2 regions of the Franzmannia qiaohouensis genome follow, and region 1 is predicted to be linked to the other one. Evidence: riboswitches for the same ligand, from Rfam matches in the RefSeq annotation. Region 1 holds a riboswitch; the other holds the start of a gene.
What was found. Region 1 has a riboswitch for thiamine pyrophosphate ahead of thiC (phosphomethylpyrimidine synthase ThiC). Riboswitches for the same ligand answer to the same signal wherever they lie in the genome.

Region 1 (10,005 bases):
GGCCCCTCCCCCTTCGCCCGTGCACCGGATTGCCATACCGCTTCCGGAGGCAAGATGGGCTACCGTTTTACCGACCTCACTGCAGCCTGCCAGGACGACTGGCGCGCCTATATCGAGCACGACTTCGTTCGCCAGCTGGGCCAGGGCCGCCTCGCCGATGACGCCTTTCGTCACTATCTCAAGCAGGACTACCTGTTCCTGATCCATTTCGCTCGTGCCTATGCCCTGGCCGCCTACAAGAGCCCGACGCTGGCCGACCTGCGCCAGGCCCATGAAGGCTTGAAGGCCATCGTCGACGTCGAACTCGAGCTGCACGTCGGCTACTGCCGGGAGTGGGGCATCAGCGAGCAGCAGCTGGCCGAACTGCCGGAAGCCCGTGCCACCCTCGCCTATACCCGCTACGTGCTGGACACCGGCAATCGCGGCGACCTGCTCGACCTGCATGTAGCCCTGGCGCCCTGCCTGGTGGGCTATGGCGAGATCGCCAACTGGCTGAATGCTCAGCCGGATACCCTGCGCGGCGACGCCAACCCCTATGACGCCTGGATCGCCATGTACGAGGGAGAGGAGTTCCAGGCCGCCATGCGCGCCGAACTGGCGTGGCTCGATGCGCGCCTGGCCGACGTCACGCCGGCCCGCTTCGACGCGCTGACGCGGATCTTCCGCGACGCCACGCGGCTTGAGATCGACTTCTGGCAGATGGGCTTAGATGGCGCGGACTAATCCAGTGGCCACGCTATCGCCGAGCTCTGCCGGGGAAAAGCCTTCGCGAGGGCGCTGTAAACCCTTCCATGTGCGCTACTTTTGCCATCTATGGCAAAAAACCCTCGCTCCGCCTTGTCCCCGGCGCTCGGCTCGCCTCGTGCCAGCCTTCGAGCAGTAATCACGCGTCGCCCTTGGTCAAGGCGGCACGTTTCACCGCGATACTCCGGTATCGCCGACCATCACGCTTGACGGGGTGCCGTTGAAAACGGCTGAGATCATGCAGCGCAGCGCGCCGAAGCATGGATCCCGTTGAACCTGAACTGGCTAGGACCAGCGTAGGGATCAAGCGACACGCAGCCAGGGCATTCCGCCTGGCTGCCCCTGTCCTCCCAGCTGTCCTCCCTGACAACGCACAACAGCCGCAAGCCCCTAGGGAGAACACTCCATGAGCAAGACCCAGCACTTCCTCGCCGATACCGCCATGGTCGACGAGGCCGCCATCCAGCCGCTGCCCGGCTCGCGCAAGGTCCATATCGAAGGCTCACGCCCCGACATTCGCGTGCCCTTCCGCGAAATCTCGCTGTCACCGACCAAGACCTCCGGGGAAGACGAAGAGAACCCGCCGCTGCTGGTCTACGATACGTCTGGCCCCTACACCGACCCCGAGATCAGCGTCGATCTGCGCCGTGGCCTCCCGGAGCTGCGTCGCGCCTGGATCGAGGAGCGCGGCGATACCGAATTCCTCGACGGCCCCACCTCCGACTACGGCAAGCGCCGCGCCAACGACCCCATGCTGGCCCAGCTGCGTTTCGACCTGAAGCGCACGCCACGGCGCGCACTCCCTACAAAAGATGGCCGGGTAGGAAACGTCACCCAGCTGCACTATGCCCGCCAGGGGATCATCACCCCGGAGATGGAGTTCATCGCCATTCGCGAGAACCAGCGCCGGCAGGCGCTCGGTACCGCGGAAGTCGAGCGCATTCTCGGCCACCAACACCCGGGCCAGGGCTTCGGCGCCCGCCTGCCGGAAGAGATCACCCCGGAATTCGTGCGTGCCGAAGTGGCCGCCGGGCGGGCGATCATCCCCTGCAATATCAACCACCCTGAGTCCGAGCCGATGATCATCGGCCGCAACTTCCTGGTGAAGATCAACGGCAACCTGGGCAACTCGGCGGTCACCTCCTCCATCGAGGAGGAGGTCGACAAGATGACCTGGGGCATCCGCTGGGGCTCGGATACCATCATGGATCTCTCCACCGGCCAGAACATCCACGAAACCCGCGAGTGGATCATCCGCAACGCCCCGGTGCCGATCGGCACGGTGCCCATCTACCAAGCCCTGGAGAAGGTCAACGGCGTGGCCGAGGACCTCACCTGGGAGGTGTTCCGCGACACCCTGATCGAGCAAGCCGAACAGGGGGTGGACTACTTCACCATCCACGCCGGCGTCTTGCTGCGCTACGTGCCGCTGACCGCCAAGCGTGTCACCGGCATTGTCTCCCGCGGCGGGTCGATCATGGCCAAATGGTGCCTGTTCCATCACCGCGAGAGCTTCCTCTACACCCACTTCGAGGAGATCTGCGAGATCTGCAAGCAGTACGACGTGGCCTTCTCCCTGGGTGACGGCCTGCGCCCGGGGTCGGTTGCCGACGCCAACGACGAAGCCCAGATGGCCGAGCTCAAGACCCTGGGCGAACTAACCCATATCGCCTGGAAGCACGACGTCCAGGTGATGATCGAGGGCCCCGGCCACGTGCCCATGCATCTCGTGAAGGAGAACATGGACAAGCAGCTGGAGTACTGCGACGAAGCACCCTTCTATACGCTCGGCCCGCTGGTCACCGACATCGCCCCGGGCTACGACCACATCACCTCCGGCATTGGTGCTGCCATGATCGGCTGGTTCGGCTGCGCCATGCTCTGCTACGTGACGCCCAAGGAGCACCTGGGCCTGCCCAACAAGGACGACGTCAAGACCGGCATCATCACCTACAAGATCGCCGCGCACTCTGCAGATCTCGCGAAAGGTCACCCGGCCGCTCAGCGGCGCGACAACGCGCTGTCCAAGGCGCGCTTCGAGTTCCGCTGGGAGGACCAGTTCAATCTCGGCCTGGACCCGGATACCGCCCGCGAGTACCACGACGAGACCCTGCCCAAGGACTCCGCCAAGGTGGCGCACTTCTGCTCCATGTGCGGGCCCAAGTTCTGCTCGATGAAGATCAGCCAGGAGGTGCGCGACTACGCTCGCGACAACGGCCTCGATGGCGATCAGGAAGCGGTGATGAAAGGCATGGAGGAGCAGGCGGATAAATTCAGGAAGGCGGGGGCCGAGCTCTACAAGGAGGTGTGACGAGCGCCAGTCACGACGCAGGGGCCTGATGGCCCCTGCGATATGGCAACGCGAGTGCGAGGTAAGGAACAGGCTACTTCTTGAGCTTTTCCTTGGCCTCGCCCTTGCCCTTCTGCAGGTCGCCCTTGGCCTGCTGCGCCTTGCCCTTGGCCTGGGTCTCGGTGCTGCCGGTGGCCTTGCCCGCTGCTTCCTTGACCTTGCCACCGGCCTTGTTGGCAGTACCCTTCACTTTGTCTGTCTTTCCATTGGTCATGATCAACACCTCGAATCCGTGAGTGCAGTGAAAACGCTGCATAACCGCCTGGGCCAACGGCACAGACGTGCAGCGCCACTCACAGCATAGGCGCTTTATGGCACTGGGCGTCGATAACCTGGGCTATTCGATGGCGTCATGGTCAGGACGAGACGCCGAACCCTCTGATGCTGGCGACGAAATCGCTGAAGCGCTCACCCTGGATCAGCACATGCTCGCGAAGCGTTTGCTCGGCGCTCTGGGCATTGCCCTGCTGGATCGCCGCAACGATCTCGCGATGCTCCCCCAGGGAGTTGCTCATGCGCTGGCGAACCTGCAGCTGCAGGCGCCGATAGGGCTTCAGGCGTTGCTTGAGACGGCGCGCCTCGTCGGCCAGAAAGGCATTGTGGCTGGCGGCATAGATGCACTCGTGGAAGGCCTCGTTCTCGTAATAGTACTCGTCGGTATCGCCCGCCTCTGCCGCCGCCTCGCAGCGCGCCAGGGTCGCGGCGAGCGAGGCGAGTTCGGTGGTCGTGATACGCCGCGCGGCCAGACGCCCGCACATGCCCTCCAGCTCAGCCATGACTTCGAACATCTCGATCAACTGATCGAGCCCCATCTTGGCCACGAAGGTCCCCCGCTTGGGCGACACCGTCAGCAGCCCGCTGGCCACCAATTGCTGGATCGCCTCGCGGACTGGTGTGCGCGAGACCTCGAAGCGGCGCTCGAGAACTTCGGGATCGACACGCTCTCCAGGCGCCAGACGCCCATTGATGATGTCGTCTTCCAGCGAATCACGCAGCCGCTGGGCATTCGAGCGTTTGCTGCTCACCATTCGTCTCCTCAAAGGCTTCCCCATTCTACTGGGAAGGGCCGTTGGCCATTCAACGCGACGCATTGACGCAAATATACATAGCAGCTATTGATGTATATATCAGCTTCGCTGATAAACACTACAAAACAAGAAATTCAGGAGCACAGCATGACACGCCAACTCAAGACTGCTGCTACGGCAGCCCTGGGGCTCGCCGTCGCCTTCAGCAGCGTCGCAGCCGCCGATACCGTCCTGCGCGCATCGCATCAGTTCCCCGGCGGCCAGGGGGACGTCCGCGACGAAATGGTCCAGTTGATGGCAAGGCATGTCGCCGATGCCGACGTCGGCCTGCAGATCCAGGTTCATCCCGGACAGTCGTTGTTCCGTGCCAACGAGCAGTGGGGTGCACTGGTCCGCGGGCGCCTCGACATGACGCTACTGCCGCTAGACTACGCCAGTGGCCGCCACCCCGAATTCTCCGCCACCCTAATGCCCGGCCTGGTGCGCAACCATGAACACGCGGCGCGCCTCAACGATTCCGAGTACATGGACATGATCAAGGAGGTCATCCTCGAGGGCGGCGCCCGAGTGCTGGCCGATTCGTGGCTTTCGGGCGGTTTTGCCTCCAGCGAACAGTGCATCACCTCTCCGGATACCGTGAGCGGGCAGAATATTCGTGCAGCCGGCCCGGCCTTCGAACAGATGCTCGAAGCGGCAGGCGCATCGATTGCCTCGATGCCCTCCTCCGAGGTTTACACCGCCATGCAGACCGGTGTACTGGATGCCGCCAACACCTCATCGATGTCGTTCATCTCTTTCCGACTATACGAGCAGGTCGACTGCTTGACCGAGCCCGGCGACTACGCGCTGTGGTTCATGTATGAACCGGTTCTGATCTCCGAGCAGGTCTGGCAGGGGCTCAACGAGGCGCAGCAGGCTGCTCTGCTGGAGGCCGGTGAAGCCGCCGAGGCATTCTTTTCCGCCGAGGCAGCCGCACTCGATCAGCGCATGGTCGAGGTGTACGAGGAAAACGGTGTGGAAGTGGTTCGCATGTCGGAGGAGGACTACAACGCCTGGCTGGAGATCGCCCAGGAAACCTCCTACCAGAACTTCGCCGACAACGTTCCCAACGGACAGGCAATCATCGACGCCGCGCTGGCCGTCGACTGACCCCAGCCCCACGTTCCAGTTGACCGGCCGCCCCTCAGGGGTGGCCGCTTTTCATCGCTTCCCGGGGGAACCATGGCATCTTCCATTGCGTACTCATCGCCTACCGTCCGTGGCTACATCCGCTTGATGGACACACTCTCCAGGCTAATGGCTTATCTGGCCTGCGCGCTATTCATCGCCGGCGTGCTGGTGATCTGCCAGATGGTCTTCCTGCGTTATCTGCTGGGCATGAGCACCAGCTGGCAGACCGAGTTCACGGTATTTTCCGTGACTGGCGCCATGTTACTGGGCAGCCCCTATGTACTGATGACCGGCGGCCATGTCGCCATCACCATTCTTCCCGACGCGCTCGGCGGTGCCGCACGCTGGGCGATGCGGCTGATCGCCTCGCTGGTTGGCCTGGCCTTCTGCGCCGCCCTGGCCTATGGCGCCTGGATCTACGTGTGGGAGGCATGGGAAGGCAGCTGGACCACCGGTACGGTCTGGAACCCGCCGCTATGGCCGGCACTCATGCCGATGGCCATTGGAGCCACGCTGCTTACGCTGCAGTACGTTGCTGAAATCCTGCGTGGAGAGGCCTGAGCATGGATCCGATCACCCTGGGTATCATCGTTGCCATCGGTCTGGTCGTGCTGATGGCGATTGGCACCCCCATTGCCTTTGCACTGGGGGCCGTGTCGTTGGTGGCGCTCCTCTACGATCGGGGGATGCCCGAGCTCACTTACTTCGGCGAGACCTTCTTCGACCGGATTGCCGAATTCGGCTTCGTGGCGATCCCCATGTTCATCCTGATGGGTGCCGCCGTGGCGTCGTCGCCTACCGGCCGTGACCTCTATCGCTCGCTGGACCTGTGGATGGGACGTCTCCCCGGCGGCCTGGCCGTCTCCAACATCGGCGCCTGTACCATCTTCTCGGCGCTCTCGGGCTCCTCACCCGCCACCTGTGCAGCGATTGGCAAGATGGGCATCCCCGAGATGCGCACGCGCGGCTATCCGGACGGCGTGGCGGCCGGCTGCATCGCCGCTGGCGGCACCCTGGGCATCCTCATCCCGCCCTCGGTGACCATGATCATCTATGGGATTTCCACCGAAACCTCCATTGGGCGCCTGTTCATGGCCGGCGTGGTACCCGGCTTCATGCTGGCCGGCCTGTTCATGATCTGGACGATGATCGCCTGCCGCCTGGCTGGGGGGTACAACAACCCCATGGCGCAATCCGCCGCGCGGGTGAAGCAGACCATCAAGGAGAACGTCGACGCCAACCTCAAGGCGCTGATCCGTGTACTGCCGTTCCTGGCCGTGGTCGCGGGCATCCTGTTCGCCCTCTATGGCGGGGTCGCCACACCCTCGGAAGCTGCCGGCGTGGGTGCCTTTCTATGCGTGGCACTGGCGGTGATTATCTACCGCATGTGGCAGGTGGGGCCGATCAAGCTGATCATGCGCGACTCCCTGCGCGAGAGCGTGATGATCATGCTGGTCATTGCCTGTGCCGAGGTGTTCGCCTACGCCCTGTCATCGATGTTCATCACCCAGACCGTTGCCGCTGCCATCGCCGATCTGGAGGTCAACCGCTGGGTGCTGATGGGCATCATCAACCTGTTCCTGCTGGTCGCCGGCTTCTTCCTGCCACCGGTGGCGGTGATCGTGATGACCGCGCCGATCCTGCTGCCGATCATCCTGGCCGCCGATTTCGACCCCTACTGGTTTGCGGTGATTCTGACCATCAACCTGGAGATCGGGCTGATCACGCCCCCCGTGGGGCTCAACCTGTTCATCATCAAGGGCATTGCTCCGGACATCTCGCTACGCAACATCCTGATGGGCAGCCTGCCCTATGCACTGTGCATGGTTCTGGGCATCTTGCTGCTGTGTTTCTTCCCCGGCATCGCCTTGTGGCTGCCGAACCTGATCATGGGCTAACGGGAGCATGCCAATGAACATGTCTTTCCTGCAGGAGCTGTTCAACAACATCACCCAGCGTGATGCCCTGCTGTGGCGGCGCCAGGGAGGCGCCGTGGTCCATGACCACAGCGTGCTGGTCGAGGCGTGTCGCGAGCTGCTCGAGAGCGACGGCGAGGCCTCGAGCATCACCCAGGCGAGCCGCGCACTGGCCATCTATCAGCGACTCGACGATGGCCAGAAAAGCGCCTTCTTCGACAAGCTCGCCGAGGCCTTCGCCGCCGAGCCGGCGCAGATCGATGCCGCCTATTCGGCCTATCGAGAGGCCCGCGACAACAGCAGCCTGCAGGCGCTGTTCAACGCCTGCGAGCCTCGCCGCCAGGAGCTGTTTCGACGCCTCAACCTGGCCAGCGGCGGCACCTACCAGCTGGTAAAAATGCGCGAGGACCTGCTGCAGCGGCTCAAGGAAGCGCCCTCGTTGCGTGCCATCGATGCCGACTTCGCCCACCTGTTCGGCTCGTGGTTCAATCGTGGTTTCCTAGTCCTCAAGCGCATCGACTGGCACACCCCGGCCTCGATCCTGGAGAAGATCATCCGCTACGAGGCGGTACACGAAATCCAGGACTGGAACGACCTGCGTCGCCGCCTCGATGCTCGCGATCGTCGCTGCTTTGCCTTCTTTCACCCGGCGATCGGCGACGAGCCGCTGATCTTCGTCGAAGTTGCCCTGCACAAGGGACTCCCGACCCAGATACAGGCCATCCTCGAAGGCGAGCAGCGGGAGGTCGATGATCCGGAGTCCGCCGACGCCGCGGCGTTTTTCGGCATCAGCAACTGCCAGGCCGGCCTGCGCGGCATCTCCTTCGGCAACTTCCTGATCAAGCAGGTGGTGCAGGAACTCAAACAGGAACTGCCGCAGCTGAAGCACTTCGTCACGCTGTCGCCGGTACCCGGCTTTGCCCAGTGGCTTGACGAGCAGCGCCAGAGCGACAGCCTGACCGAGACGACACGCGCAGCCCTCGACGCGCTGGATAGCCCCGGCTGGCACCGCGACCCGGCACTCGCCGAACGGCTGGGCGCCCTGATCAAGCCGCTGGCGGCACGCTACCTGGTGGAGGCCAAGAATCCACGTGGACTGCCGCTCAATCCGGTGGCTCGCTTCCATCTCGGCAATGGCGCCCAATTGCATCGTATCAACTGGCTGGGTGACACCTCCTCGAAGGGTCTTAGCCAGGCCGTCGGATTGATGGTCAACTACCTCTACGTGCTCGATGACATCGAGCGCAACCATGAAAACTACAGCGCTAACGCCAGTGTGGCACGCTCCAGCGAGGTCAAGGATCTCGCCAAGCGCGCTCGGAAGCTGATCACCGGAGACAGTCCCACATGAACCACAACCTCTTCGCGACCTTTGCCGAGCGCATGCAGGCGCGCGGCGACGCCGACTTCATCAACACCCGCGAAGGGCGGGGTTACTCCTACGCCGATGCCCTCAAAGAGAGCGCCCGCCTGGCCGGCGCCCTGGGAGAGCTGGGCGTAACGCCAGGCGACCGGGTCGCGGTGCAGGTCGACAAGAGTCCAGAGGCGATCCTGCTCTACCTCGCCTGCCTGCGCAGCGGAGCGGTCTACCTGCCGCTCAATACCGGCTACACCGGTGAGGAGATTCGCTACTTCCTGAACGACGCCGAGCCGGCACTGTTCGTCTGCCGCCCCGCCGCCTTGGACGAGGCGCGCCAACTCGCCGAGACCGGCTGCCCCGCCGTGGAAACGCTGGGCAGCGCCGCCGACGGCAGCCTGATGGACAAGGCCGCGGCGGCCACGCCCCGCGAAGCGATCGCCGAACTCGGCGAGCGCGACCTGGCGGCGATCCTCTACACCTCGGGCACCACCGGGCGCTCCAAGGGCGCCATGCTCACCCATCGCAACCTCGGCTCCAACGCCGCGACCCTGGCCGACGCCTGGCACTTCACTGCCCAAGACCGGCTGATTCACGCCCTGCCAATCTTCCATACCCACGGCCTGTTCGTGGCCTGCAACGTCACCCTGATGGCGGGCTCGAGCATGCTGTTCCTGCCGAAGTTCGATGCCGATGTGATCGTCGAGGAGCTACCGCGAGGCACGGTGATGATGGGCGTGCCGACCTTCTATACCCGCCTGGTACAGGACCCGCGCCTGACGCCTGAGCTGACCGCCAACATGCGCCTGTTCGTCTCCGGCTCGGCGCCGCTCACCGCCGAGACCCACCAGGCCTTCGAGGCCATGACCGGCCACGCCATCCTCGAGCGCTACGGTATGACCGAGACCAACATGAATATCTCCAACCCCTATCATGGCGAGCGTCGTGCCGGCACGGTGGGCATGCCGCTGCCCGGCGTGGAGATGCGCATCACCGACCGCGAGAGCGGCGCCGAGGTGCCCCAGGGCGAGATCGGCATGCTGCAGATCCGCGGACCCAACGTCTTCATCGGCTACTGGCGGATGCCCGAGAAGACCCGCGAGGAGCTGCTCGAGGATGGCTTCTTCATCACCGGCGACCTAGCCATGCGCGACGAGCGGGGCTATGTGCATATCGTCGGCCGCGACAAGGACCTGGTGATCTCCGGCGGCTACAACGTCTACCCCAAGGAGGTCGAGCAGCTGATCGACGAACTCGATGGGGTGCAGGAGTCGGCGGTGATCGGCCTGCCCCATCCCGACTTCGGCGAAGGCGTCACCGCGGTAGTGGTGCGCCAGGCGGGAGCCACCCTCGACGAGGGCGAGGTGCTCGCCCACCTGGGCGGCCGACTGGCCAAGTACAAGCAGCCCAAGCGGGTGTTGTTCGTCGACAGCCTGCCGC
Region 2 (10,005 bases), on a different contig from region 1:
ATGTCTTCTCTATTGATGGTGCGGACGACGAAGCGTCGCTAGCACCGGTGGTCCAGTCTGCAGGGAGGCGAGACCAGGGTGGCCAAGGCCGGAGGCCAGGCCAGTCGGGGATCGGTTGTTGGCGTTATTATGGATCGATCCGAGCGAGCATTACCCTACGCACACGAAGCGTGAAAGTCCAATCTGTCCTGATCTAGGGGCTAAATGCCTCCAGATGCGCCGAACTGTACTTTGGCGCACGCAATGGCTTCTTGGCCAGCCGGTTGCCGGGTGCTGCTGGCAACGAGCGGCGAGGATGTCCTTCAGTCGGCCATGCCCCCTCTGAGGGTGGGGTGGTCGGTCGGCCGGCGGGCGGCGGTGACGCTGCCCGCCACCACCAGCAGCGCTGCCACCGGCAGCCGCCAGTCGGGGGCGGCGACCCCCGCTACCACCAGTATCAGCGTGGCCAGCACGGGCACCGCATGGGCCAGCTGGCCGACCTGATGTGCCAGTGAGTCGCGCATGGCGCGGTCCCAGGCCAGCATGGCGAGCCCGTAGGGGCCAAGCCCCAGTGCGGCGGTCACCAGCAGGGTCTCCTGCGAGGGCAAGGAGGCGGTGCCCTCCAGGGCCAGGCTGGCGATGCCGGTCAGCACGCTGGCGATCAGCAGCAGGTGGGGCATCCGCTTGCCCAGGCGCCAGGCGGGCACCTGGCAGGCCAGCGAATAGAGCGCCCAGCATAGCGCCGCTACCGCCGCCAGCAGGTAGCCGCTCCAGGCACCCGACATGCCGCCGGACAGCGCCTGGGGGGCCACCAGCAGAGCGGCGCCGCTGAACGCCAGCAGCGCCCCGGCCAGGGTGGTGGCCGGCAACCGTCCCAGCGCCAGCCGCCGGCTGGCCAGCAGGAACAGCACCGGCCAGGCGTAGAGGATCAACGACGCCTCCGCCGCCGGCGCCAGGGTGAAGGCGGTAAAGCTGGCGCCCACCGCGCCGGCGATAAGCAGCGCCACGCCCAGATAGACCAGTGCCTCCTTGGCGCTGCGGCCCGCGGCGCTGGGGTTGCGCCGCCGTCGAGCCATGGGCAGGGTGCCCAGGGCCCCGGCGAGCAGGGCCAGGGCCGATAGGCGCAGCGGCGGCAGGGCCCCGGCCTGGGTGACCAGCAGTGGCACCAGCGCCCACAGCACCACCGCGAGCGCCGCGGCACCGCCGCCAAGCCAGGGCAAGTGAAGGAGGCGAGAGGTGTTCAGCAGCATGGTCGTGGTCTCCGGGTCAGGCGTCGAGGATTATCAAGGGGTGACGCCGCTATGCTATCCGCTGCACAATCATCACAATAACGATCTTTCTTGAACGAACCCATCAAGGAGCGTGATGAATCGATGCGTGCCCAGACCCTCGACCTGAGCCTGCTGCGCACCCTGGTAGCGATCGCCGATACCGGCAGCGTCACCGCGGCGGCACGGCGCCTGGCCTATACCCAGTCAACCGTCAGCATGCAGCTGAGCCGGCTCGAGGCCTCGCTGGGCGTGGTGCTGCACGAGAAGGAGGGGCGGCGGATCCGCTTTTCAGCGGAAGGAGAGCGGCTGCTGGGGCACGCCCGGCGGCTGCTGGCGCTTAACGATGAGGCCCTGACCGACATGCGCTCGAAGCGCGTCACCGGCGAGCTGAACCTGGGAATTCCCGAGGACTACGCCAGCCTGCTGACGTCGGTGTTCTCGTGGTTCTACCAGCTCTATCCCGACGTGAGCCTGCAGGTGATCTGCGGCACCAGCGTCGACCTGGTTGAACGGGTTCGCGACGGTGAGCTGGACCTGGCGCTGGTGACTCGCCAGCGCCGCTCGCCTGGCGGCGAAGTGATCCGCCGCGAGCCGCTGGCCTGGGCGGTGGGGCTGGAGCGCCAGCCGCCGCTCTCCGACCCGCTGCCGCTGGCCCTCTACTCGCCGGGGGCCGACCTTTTCCGCGAGGTGGCCGAGCAGGCGCTGGCCGAGGCGGGGCGCGACTGGCGGGTGGCCTACACCAGCCAGTCGATGGCCGGGCTGGGGCCGGTGGTGCAGGCGGGGCTGGCAATCGTGGTGGTGACCCGCAGCATGCTCGGCCCCCAGCTGCGTGCCCTGGACGAGGCGAGTGGCTTGCCGCCGCTACCCACCATCGAGCTGGCACTGCATCGCGCCGCCCGCCGCCCAACCGAGCCCGCCCGGCGCCTGGCCGAGCTGATCCGCGAGGAGCTATCGCCCAGCGAGGCGGGCTGAGATGGCCGGCGAGGGGGTGGCTGCGGGACAATGGCTCGAAAGTCACAATCCTGAGCGTTACACTCAGGCTTTGGGCGTCAATGCCTCACGTGATCGACCGGAGTCGCCATGTTTCCCGAGTTCACCCTGCGCTACGCGAACTTTCCCGAGCGCTTCTATGCCCGCTTCGACCCGGTGCCGGTCAAGGCGCCGCGACTGGTGGCCTTCAACCGGCCGCTGGCCGAGGCGCTGGGCCTGGATCTTGACGCCTACGACGAGACAGCGGCAGCCGAGTGGTTCTCCGGTAATCGCGTGCCGGATGGGGCGGCACCGCTGGCCCAGGCCTATGCCGGGCACCAGTTCGGCCACTTCAATCCGCGCCTTGGCGATGGCCGGGCGGTGCTGCTCGGCGAGGTCACCGACCGCGACGGGCGGCTGCGCGATATCCAGCTCAAGGGGGCCGGCTGTACGCCGTTCTCGCGCGGCGGCGACGGTCGCGCGCCGCTGGGACCGGTGCTGCGCGAGTACCTGATCAGTGAGGCCATGCAGGTGCTGGGCGTGCCCACTGCCCGGGCGCTGGCGGCGGTGACCACCGGTGAGCGGGTCGTCCGTGGCGTACCGGAGCCCGGCGCTGTGCTGACCCGTGTGGCATCGAGCCACCTGCGCATCGGCACCTTCCAGTATTTCGCTGCTCGCGGCGACAGCGAGGCGGTCCTGCAGCTCGCCGATCACGCCATCGAGCGTCACTATCCCGAGCTTGCCGACATCGAGCCGCCGGGGGCGCGCTATCTGGCGCTGTTCGAGGCGGTGCAGGCGCGCCAGGCGGCGCTGGTGGCCAGGTGGATGGGACTTGGCTTCATTCACGGGGTGATGAACACCGATAACACATCCATCTCCGGCGAAACCATCGACTACGGCCCCTGCGCCTTCATGGAGCGCTATGACCCGGCCACGCTATTCAGCTCCATCGATGAGGGCGGCCGTTACGCCTACGCCAATCAGCCGCGGATCGTGCAGTGGAACCTGGCGCGTTTTGCAGAGACCCTGCTGCCGCTGATAGATGACGACCAGCAGCGGGCCATCGCCCGCGCCAGCGAGATACTCGAGGCTTACCCGGGGCGCTACGAGGCCGAATGGCTCGCGGTCATGCGTGCCAAGCTGGGGCTTGGCGAAGCGCTGGCAAGCAGCGATCAGGCCGATCGCGAACTGGTCGATGCGCTGCTCGAGGCGCTGCAGGCGGGGCGTGCCGACTTTACCCTGGCGTTTCGGCGGCTATGCGACGCCGCCGAGGGGGAGGAGCAGGAGCTGGTGGCGCTGTTCGAACGCGCCGAGCCGATTCAGGCCTGGCTTGCCGAGTGGCGTCGACGCCTGGCGCAGGAAGATGTCGAGGGGAGCGAGATCGCGCGGCGCATGCGGCTGGCCAATCCGGCCTATATCCCGCGCAACCATCGCGTCGAGGAGGCGCTGGCCGCGGCCATCGACGAGGACGACTTCGCTCCCTTCGAGCGACTGATGCAGGTGCTGGCAAGGCCCTTCGAGGAGCGCGTCGCGGACGCCGACTATGCCCAGCCGGCGCCGCCTTCCGCGCGGGTCTTTCGCACCTTCTGCGGCACCTAGCCCACCAGCCCCCACCTGCGTGCCGCGACCAGGCACTCCTCCATCAGCGCCAGCACCGGTGCCAGCTGGCTCTCATGGAGGATCACCAGGGTGTCGCCCTCCTCGGCGTCGAGCGGTGGGGTAGCGACCACGAATTCGCCCTCTTCGAGATGGAATTCGTGGATCTCGCGCATGCCCTGTGGCGTATTACAGCGGCTGACGCGATAGGGGTCGTCCTCACCGTAGGTCAGCCGATGGTAGACCTTGAAGAAGGTGTACAGCGATAGGCCGTGAGGGAACGCCGGCCAGTGAACGGGGTTGTTGCGCGTCTCGTCGTCGATGCTTTGCCCCTGGCGTTCGGCGGCGGCGATCGCCTCTGCCAGCGGCGCGGCCAGCAGTGATCCGGCCGAACCGGGAAATTCGTCACCCTGCTCGGTTGCCTGGCGGTAGCGGTCGGCCACTGCCGCTACGTCTGCCATGCTCCCCACGCGATGCTCGCTGTGCGCGAGTGCCGCCGGCTCGGCACTGCCGTTCTCCCAGCCGTGAATTACCCGCAGCATCAACCGCTCCTGGCGCAGCGGTGCCTCGAGCAACACCTTGAGCGCCACGACCAGATGCAGTTGCCGCTCCATGGCTTGATTGTCGAAGGCGCTGTAGGGCTCGGCGAAAAGCGCATGCAAGCGACCTGGGATGTGTTCCTTAGCTTCGGTGTAGGGCATGGTGCGATCTCGGTGGCGTGGGTCTTGTTGTCGGCGGCGCACAAGCGGGTGCGGCAGCATCGGTAGTCCATCACATTAGTATCGGCCGCTGGAGGCGTCGACTTGAATCGGCTGGCGGCACTTTGACTTCCAAGGGGGCGCGGCCGATGATGAGCGTCCCGGCCTAGCGCCGGGCACACAACCCAATGATTCACTGTCGCCAGGGGAGTCCCGCCGCCATCGCGGGGGCTGAGAGGGCCATGCGCCGACCCTGGAACCTGATCCGGTTAATACCGGCGGAGGAAGTGCGACATGCCCTATCTGACGTCTGCCGTGCTCGGCGCGGCGCTGTTGTGCTTTGCCTACCTTGGCCTGCGTGCGCGTCGCGCCGACGGCCCCCTCGACGACTACGTGACCGCGCGCAACTCCCAGGGCGCCCAGACCCTGGGGCTATCGTTCCTGGCCTCGAGCATGGGCGCCTGGATTCTCTTCGCACCGCCGGAAATCGGCGCCTTCGTCGGCCCGCTGGCGCTGGCCGGCTACGCCATCGGCTCGTCGCTGCCGTTCATCGTGCTGGGGCTGTATGGCCCGGCGATTCGCCGCCGCCTGCCGCGCGGGCGCAGCATCGGCGAGTTCGCCGAGGCGTGCTACGGGGTCGGTGTGCGGCGCTGGGTGTCGCTGGTCTCGGTGGCCTACATGGCCTGTTTCCTGGCCGCCGAGCTCACCGCCATCGGTGCGATTGCCGCGCTGCTCTCGGACGTGCCGCCGGCGCTGGTGGTGATCGGCGTAGCCCTGGTTACCTTGCTCTATACCGCGCTTGGCGGGCTACGCGCCAGCCTCGCCACCGATCGCTGGCAGGCCTGGCTGCTGCTGGTGCTATTGCTGCTGGTGGGCGGCGTGGCGCTGTGGCGCCTGCCGGAGATGCCGGCCGGTGTGGCCCTGCCGTCGGCGCCGCTGGGCAATTCGCTGTCGGTGGCACTGACCCTGGTAATCGCAGTTACCGCCGCCAACCTCTTCCATCAGGGCTACTGGCAGCGGGTGTGGTCGGCCCGCGACGACCGTGCCCTGGGGCAGGGCGCCTGGCTGGGCGCCGGCATCTGCGTGGTGGTGGTGATGCTGATCGGCGGCCTGGGCATGCTGGCGGCGATGAGCGGCATCGCCCTGGGGGAGCCGCCGATCCCGTTCTTCGCCCTGCTGGCCGAGGCGCCGGCCTGGTTGGCGCTGCCGGCGCTGGTGCTGGCGGTGACCCTGGTGGCCTCCAGCGTCGATACCCTGCAGAACGGCATCGCCTCGCTGGTGGTGGCGGATGCCGGCAAGCCGGGGCTGTCGATCGGTGGGGCAAGACTGGCCACGGTGGCGCTGATGGTGCCGGTGGTAGCGGTGGCGCTGCAGGGCTACTCGGTGCTACGCCTGTTCCTGATCGCCGACCTGCTGTGCGCCGCCATCGTGGTGCCGGTACTGCTGGGGCTATGGCGGCGCATGAGCCCGCTGGCCGCGGTGGCCGGCGGCGTCGCCGGCATGCTCGGTGCCGTGGTGCCGGGCTGGATCACCTCCGGCAGCCTGGCCGCCGGCCTGCTGGCGGCGAGCTTCCCCGACAGCATTCCCACCCTGGCGCCGTTCCTCGGCGCACTGCTGGCGTCGACCCTGGTTAGCCTGCTGATCGCCTGGCGGCGCCCCTCTCACTCATCCTCCATGACAAGGAGTGCATCATGAGCACGCTCGAGCAGTACCGCGACTGGGCCGCCTCGCGCAGCGCCCCGCGCATCAGCGACTGGCTGCGCGAGATCAGCGAGCCCGACTGGTCGGCCACGGTGAACCACCCGCTGTTCGATGCCCTGGCCGAGGGGCGGCTGGCGGGAGACGACTTCGCCGCTTACATGGTGCAGGACTACGGCTTCGTCGACCCCTTTACCGCCCTGATCGGCCACGCCATCGGCCATGCTCCGAGCATGGCGGACCGGGTAGTGCTGGGCCAGTTCATGGGCATGCTGACCAGTGACGAGAACAGCACCTTCCAGCGCACCTTCGAGACCTTCGGTGTGGCCGGCCAGGCCCCCGACTACCTGCCCGAGACCCAGGCCTTCCAGCGGCTGCTGCGCGATACGGGCCAGAGCGGCGGCTACGCCGAGCTGCTGGCGGCGCTGGTGGTGACCGAGTGGGTCTATCTCGAGTGGGCGCTGCGGGTGACTCGCGTCGACGGGCTGCACCCCTTGATGGGGGAGTGGATCGATCTGCACGACAATCCGGCCTTTCAGGAATTCGTTGCTTGGCTGCGCCAGCGCCTCGATGAACAAGCGGCGCAGCTCGACGCGGCCGCTTTCGCCGCCATGGCCGAGTGCTTCCGCGACACGGTGGCCAAGGAGCGCGCGTTCCACGATGCGGTCTGGGCGCGATTCGAGTGACGTCGGCCTGGCCGGTTGCCAGATGCGCTCATGGGGGGCACTCTCTATGCTCTAAAGGATGCATCGAACCCGTCAGGAGCGCCCCATGAGCGATACGCCGAAGGATTCCCGCCGCCGCCACTCCGCCTCGGTGGTGGACGGCCCAGGCAAGGCGGCCAGCCGCGCCATGCTACGCGCGGTGGGCTTCACCGACAGCGACTTCACCAAGCCCCAGGTGGGCATCGCCTCGACCTGGAGCAACCTCACACCGTGCAACAGCCATATCGACGAACTGGCCTGGCGCGCCAGCGACGGTGCCGATGCGGCCGGCGGCAAGGGGGTGATCTTCAATACCATCACCATCTCCGACGGCATCGCCAACGGCACCGAGGGCATGAAGTACTCGCTGGTGTCGCGGGAGGTGATCGCCGACTCCATCGAGACCGTGGCCGGCTGCGAAGGCTTCGACGGCCTGGTGGCCATCGGCGGCTGCGACAAGAACATGCCGGGCTGCATGATGGGGCTGGCGCGGCTCGACCGGCCCAGCGTGTTCGTCTACGGCGGTACCATCATGCCCGGCGAGGGCCACACCGACATCGTCTCGGTATTCGAGGCCATGGGCGCCCACTCGCGGGGCGATCTGGACCTCATCGAGCTCAAGCAGATCGAGGAGACGGCGATCCCCGGGCCGGGCTCCTGCGGCGGCATGTACACCGCCAACACCATGGCCTCGGCCATCGAGGCGCTGGGCATGAGCCTGCCGGGCAGTTCGGCGCAAAACGCCGTCTCCGAGGCCAAGCGCGCCGACTGTGAGGCCGCGGGTGCCGCGGTGCTGGAGCTACTGGCCCGCGACATCAAGCCCTCCGACATCATGACCCGCGAGGCCTTCGAGAACGCCATCACGGTGGTAATCGCGCTGGGCGGCTCCACCAATGCGGTACTGCACCTGATCGCCATGGCCAGCACCATCGGCGTCGAGCTGTCGCTGGAGGACTTCACCGAACTGGGCCGCCGCGTGCCGGTGCTGGCCGACCTGCGCCCCAGCGGCCACTACATGATGAGCGAGCTGGTGGCGATCGGCGGTATCCAGCCGCTGATGAAGATGCTGCTCGATGCCGGCCTGCTGCACGGCGACTGCCTGACGGTGACCGGCAAGACGCTGGCCGAGAACCTCGCCGAGGTGGCGCCTTATCCCGCCGATCAGCGGATCATCGCGCCGCTGGACGCGCCGCAGAAGCCCGAGAGCCACCTGCGGATTCTCTACGGCAACCTGGCGCCCCAGGGCGCGGTGGCCAAGATCACCGGCAAGGAGGGCACGCGCTTCTCGGGCAGTGCTCGGGTGTTCGGCTCAGAGGAGGAGGCCCAGGCGCGCATCAACGACGGCACCGTGGTGGCCGGTGACGTGGTGGTGATCCGCTACGAGGGCCCCCGCGGCGGCCCCGGCATGCGCGAGATGCTTACCCCTACCTCGGCGATCATGGGCCGCGGCCTGGGCAGCCAGGTGGCACTGATCACCGACGGTCGCTTCTCCGGCGGCAGTCACGGCTTCGTGGTCGGCCATGTCTCGCCGGAGGCCTTTGAGGGCGGTCCGCTGGCACTGGTCGAGGACGGCGACACCATCACCATCGACGCCGAGGCCGATACCATCGAGATCGACCTCGCCGATGAGGAGCTGGCGCGGCGCCGCAGTGCCTGGCAGCAGCCGGCCCCGCGCTACACCCGCGGCGTGCTGGCCAAGTATGCCAAAACGGTGAGCTCGGCCTCGCGCGGTGCGGTGACCGACCTGGCGGAGTGAACGCGCGCCTGCTGGAAGGTATCATCCGACAGCGCCCCCGCCGGTCTTCCGGCGGGGGCGCTTGTCCTTCGGGGCGGCAGGCCCATTACGGCTCGCTGCGAGCGGTGTGGCTCAGACGCAAGTGGGCGCGCAGTCGGCGGGCGAGGATGTCCACCGCGATGTTGAGCAGCGCGGTGATCACGATCAGCAGCATGGCGCGGTCGAAGCGCAGCTCCTGGATGGCGCTGTCGACGTAGAAGCCCAGGGTGGCGATGCCGAGAATCCCCAGGATCGCCGTCTCGCGCATGATGATCTCCCAGCGGTAGAAGAGCAGCGCCAGGAAGGGGCCGTAGACCCGCGGCGCCACCTCGTAGGCGTAGCGGTTGATGCCGCCCGGTGCGTCCTGGCGCAGCTGGATCTCGTTGCTGCGGCGCCCGACCAGGTGGCCGATGATGCCGCCGTTGTGCAGCGCCAGGGCGACCACCGCCGGCAGCATCGAGGGCCCCCACAGCTGCAGCAGGATGAAGGCCAGCAGGTACTCGGGGGTGGAGCGCATCACCACCAGTACGCCATGTCCCAGGGCGCCGCGCACCCGGCCGGTGAGGTGGCGCCCCGTGAAATGATGGGAGATCAGCGGGAACAGCGTCATCGCCAGCACCCCGGTGAGCACCAGGGCGATCTGGGTCAGCAGCAGGGTGTGCCATATGCCGGGCAGGGCCTGGCCGAGCAGGAGGTCGCCGAACCAGGGCCAGAGGCCCTCCAGGCCCTCGCCGTTGCGCAGCGGGGCGGGCACGATGTCCTCGGTGAAGAAGCGCGAGACATTGCTCCACATGATCGGCAGCCCGGTACCCAGCAGGAAGGGGGAGGCCACCAGGTAGAAGGGCAGCAGCCGTGGCCGCGCCCATAGCCGCAGGCTGGCGATCAGGGCGTAGAAGAGCAGCAGCAGTGCGCCCACGGTGCCGTAGTGGCCCTGGGCGAAGGGGCCTGCCAGGTGAAACCCCAGGGTCGGCATGCCGACGAAGCCGATCACCGCGCTGGAGCGCAGGCCGCACTCGAGGCGGTAGGCGGTATAGCTGACCAGGTGCGGCCAGGCCTGGCTGATGCGGGTATAGACCAGCGCCGATAGCCGCCCGGCGCGCTGTGGCAGGCTGCGTTCCGGCTGCGGGTCGCACTCGTCGAGGATCTCGGCATAGACCTTGGCGAAGGTGCCGGCGTAGGGAATGGCGATGGCCAGCACCCCGGTGATCGGGTGCAGGCCGAAGCTCTGCAGGAAGATCAGCGCCCAGAACAGTTCGTGGATGGCGCGGATGAAGGCGCAGAAGGTGCGCACCCAGACATGCCGGAAGAGCAGGGCC

Region 2: linked by a shared signal. The riboswitch ahead of QC821_RS14945 (SLC5/6 family protein) and the one ahead of thiC (phosphomethylpyrimidine synthase ThiC) in region 1 are both predicted to bind thiamine pyrophosphate.

The regions. Positions count from the first base shown of each region.
Region 1 covers NZ_JARWAM010000013.1:50,105-60,109, forward strand. The annotation lists gene tenA (thiaminase II) at 55-723, shown strand; TPP riboswitch at 945-1,064, shown strand; gene thiC (phosphomethylpyrimidine synthase ThiC) at 1,151-3,055, shown strand; gene QC821_RS16770 (CsbD family protein) at 3,129-3,308, opposite strand; gene QC821_RS16775 (GntR family transcriptional regulator) at 3,451-4,122, opposite strand; gene dctP (TRAP transporter substrate-binding protein DctP) at 4,270-5,271, shown strand; gene QC821_RS16785 (TRAP transporter small permease subunit) at 5,344-5,853, shown strand; gene QC821_RS16790 (TRAP transporter large permease) at 5,856-7,190, shown strand; gene QC821_RS16795 (malonyl-CoA decarboxylase) at 7,204-8,559, shown strand; gene QC821_RS16800 (malonate--CoA ligase) at 8,556-10,005, shown strand, end outside.
Region 2 covers NZ_JARWAM010000010.1:133,893-143,897, reverse strand. The annotation lists gene QC821_RS14965 (DMT family transporter) at 303-1,229, opposite strand; gene QC821_RS14960 (LysR substrate-binding domain-containing protein) at 1,353-2,222, shown strand; gene QC821_RS14955 (protein adenylyltransferase SelO) at 2,331-3,818, shown strand; gene QC821_RS14950 (hypothetical protein) at 3,815-4,516, opposite strand; TPP riboswitch at 4,708-4,818, shown strand; gene QC821_RS14945 (SLC5/6 family protein) at 4,808-6,208, shown strand; gene QC821_RS14940 (TenA family protein) at 6,205-6,897, shown strand; gene ilvD (dihydroxy-acid dehydratase) at 6,983-8,671, shown strand; gene QC821_RS14930 (PhnE/PtxC family ABC transporter permease) at 8,757-10,005, opposite strand, start outside.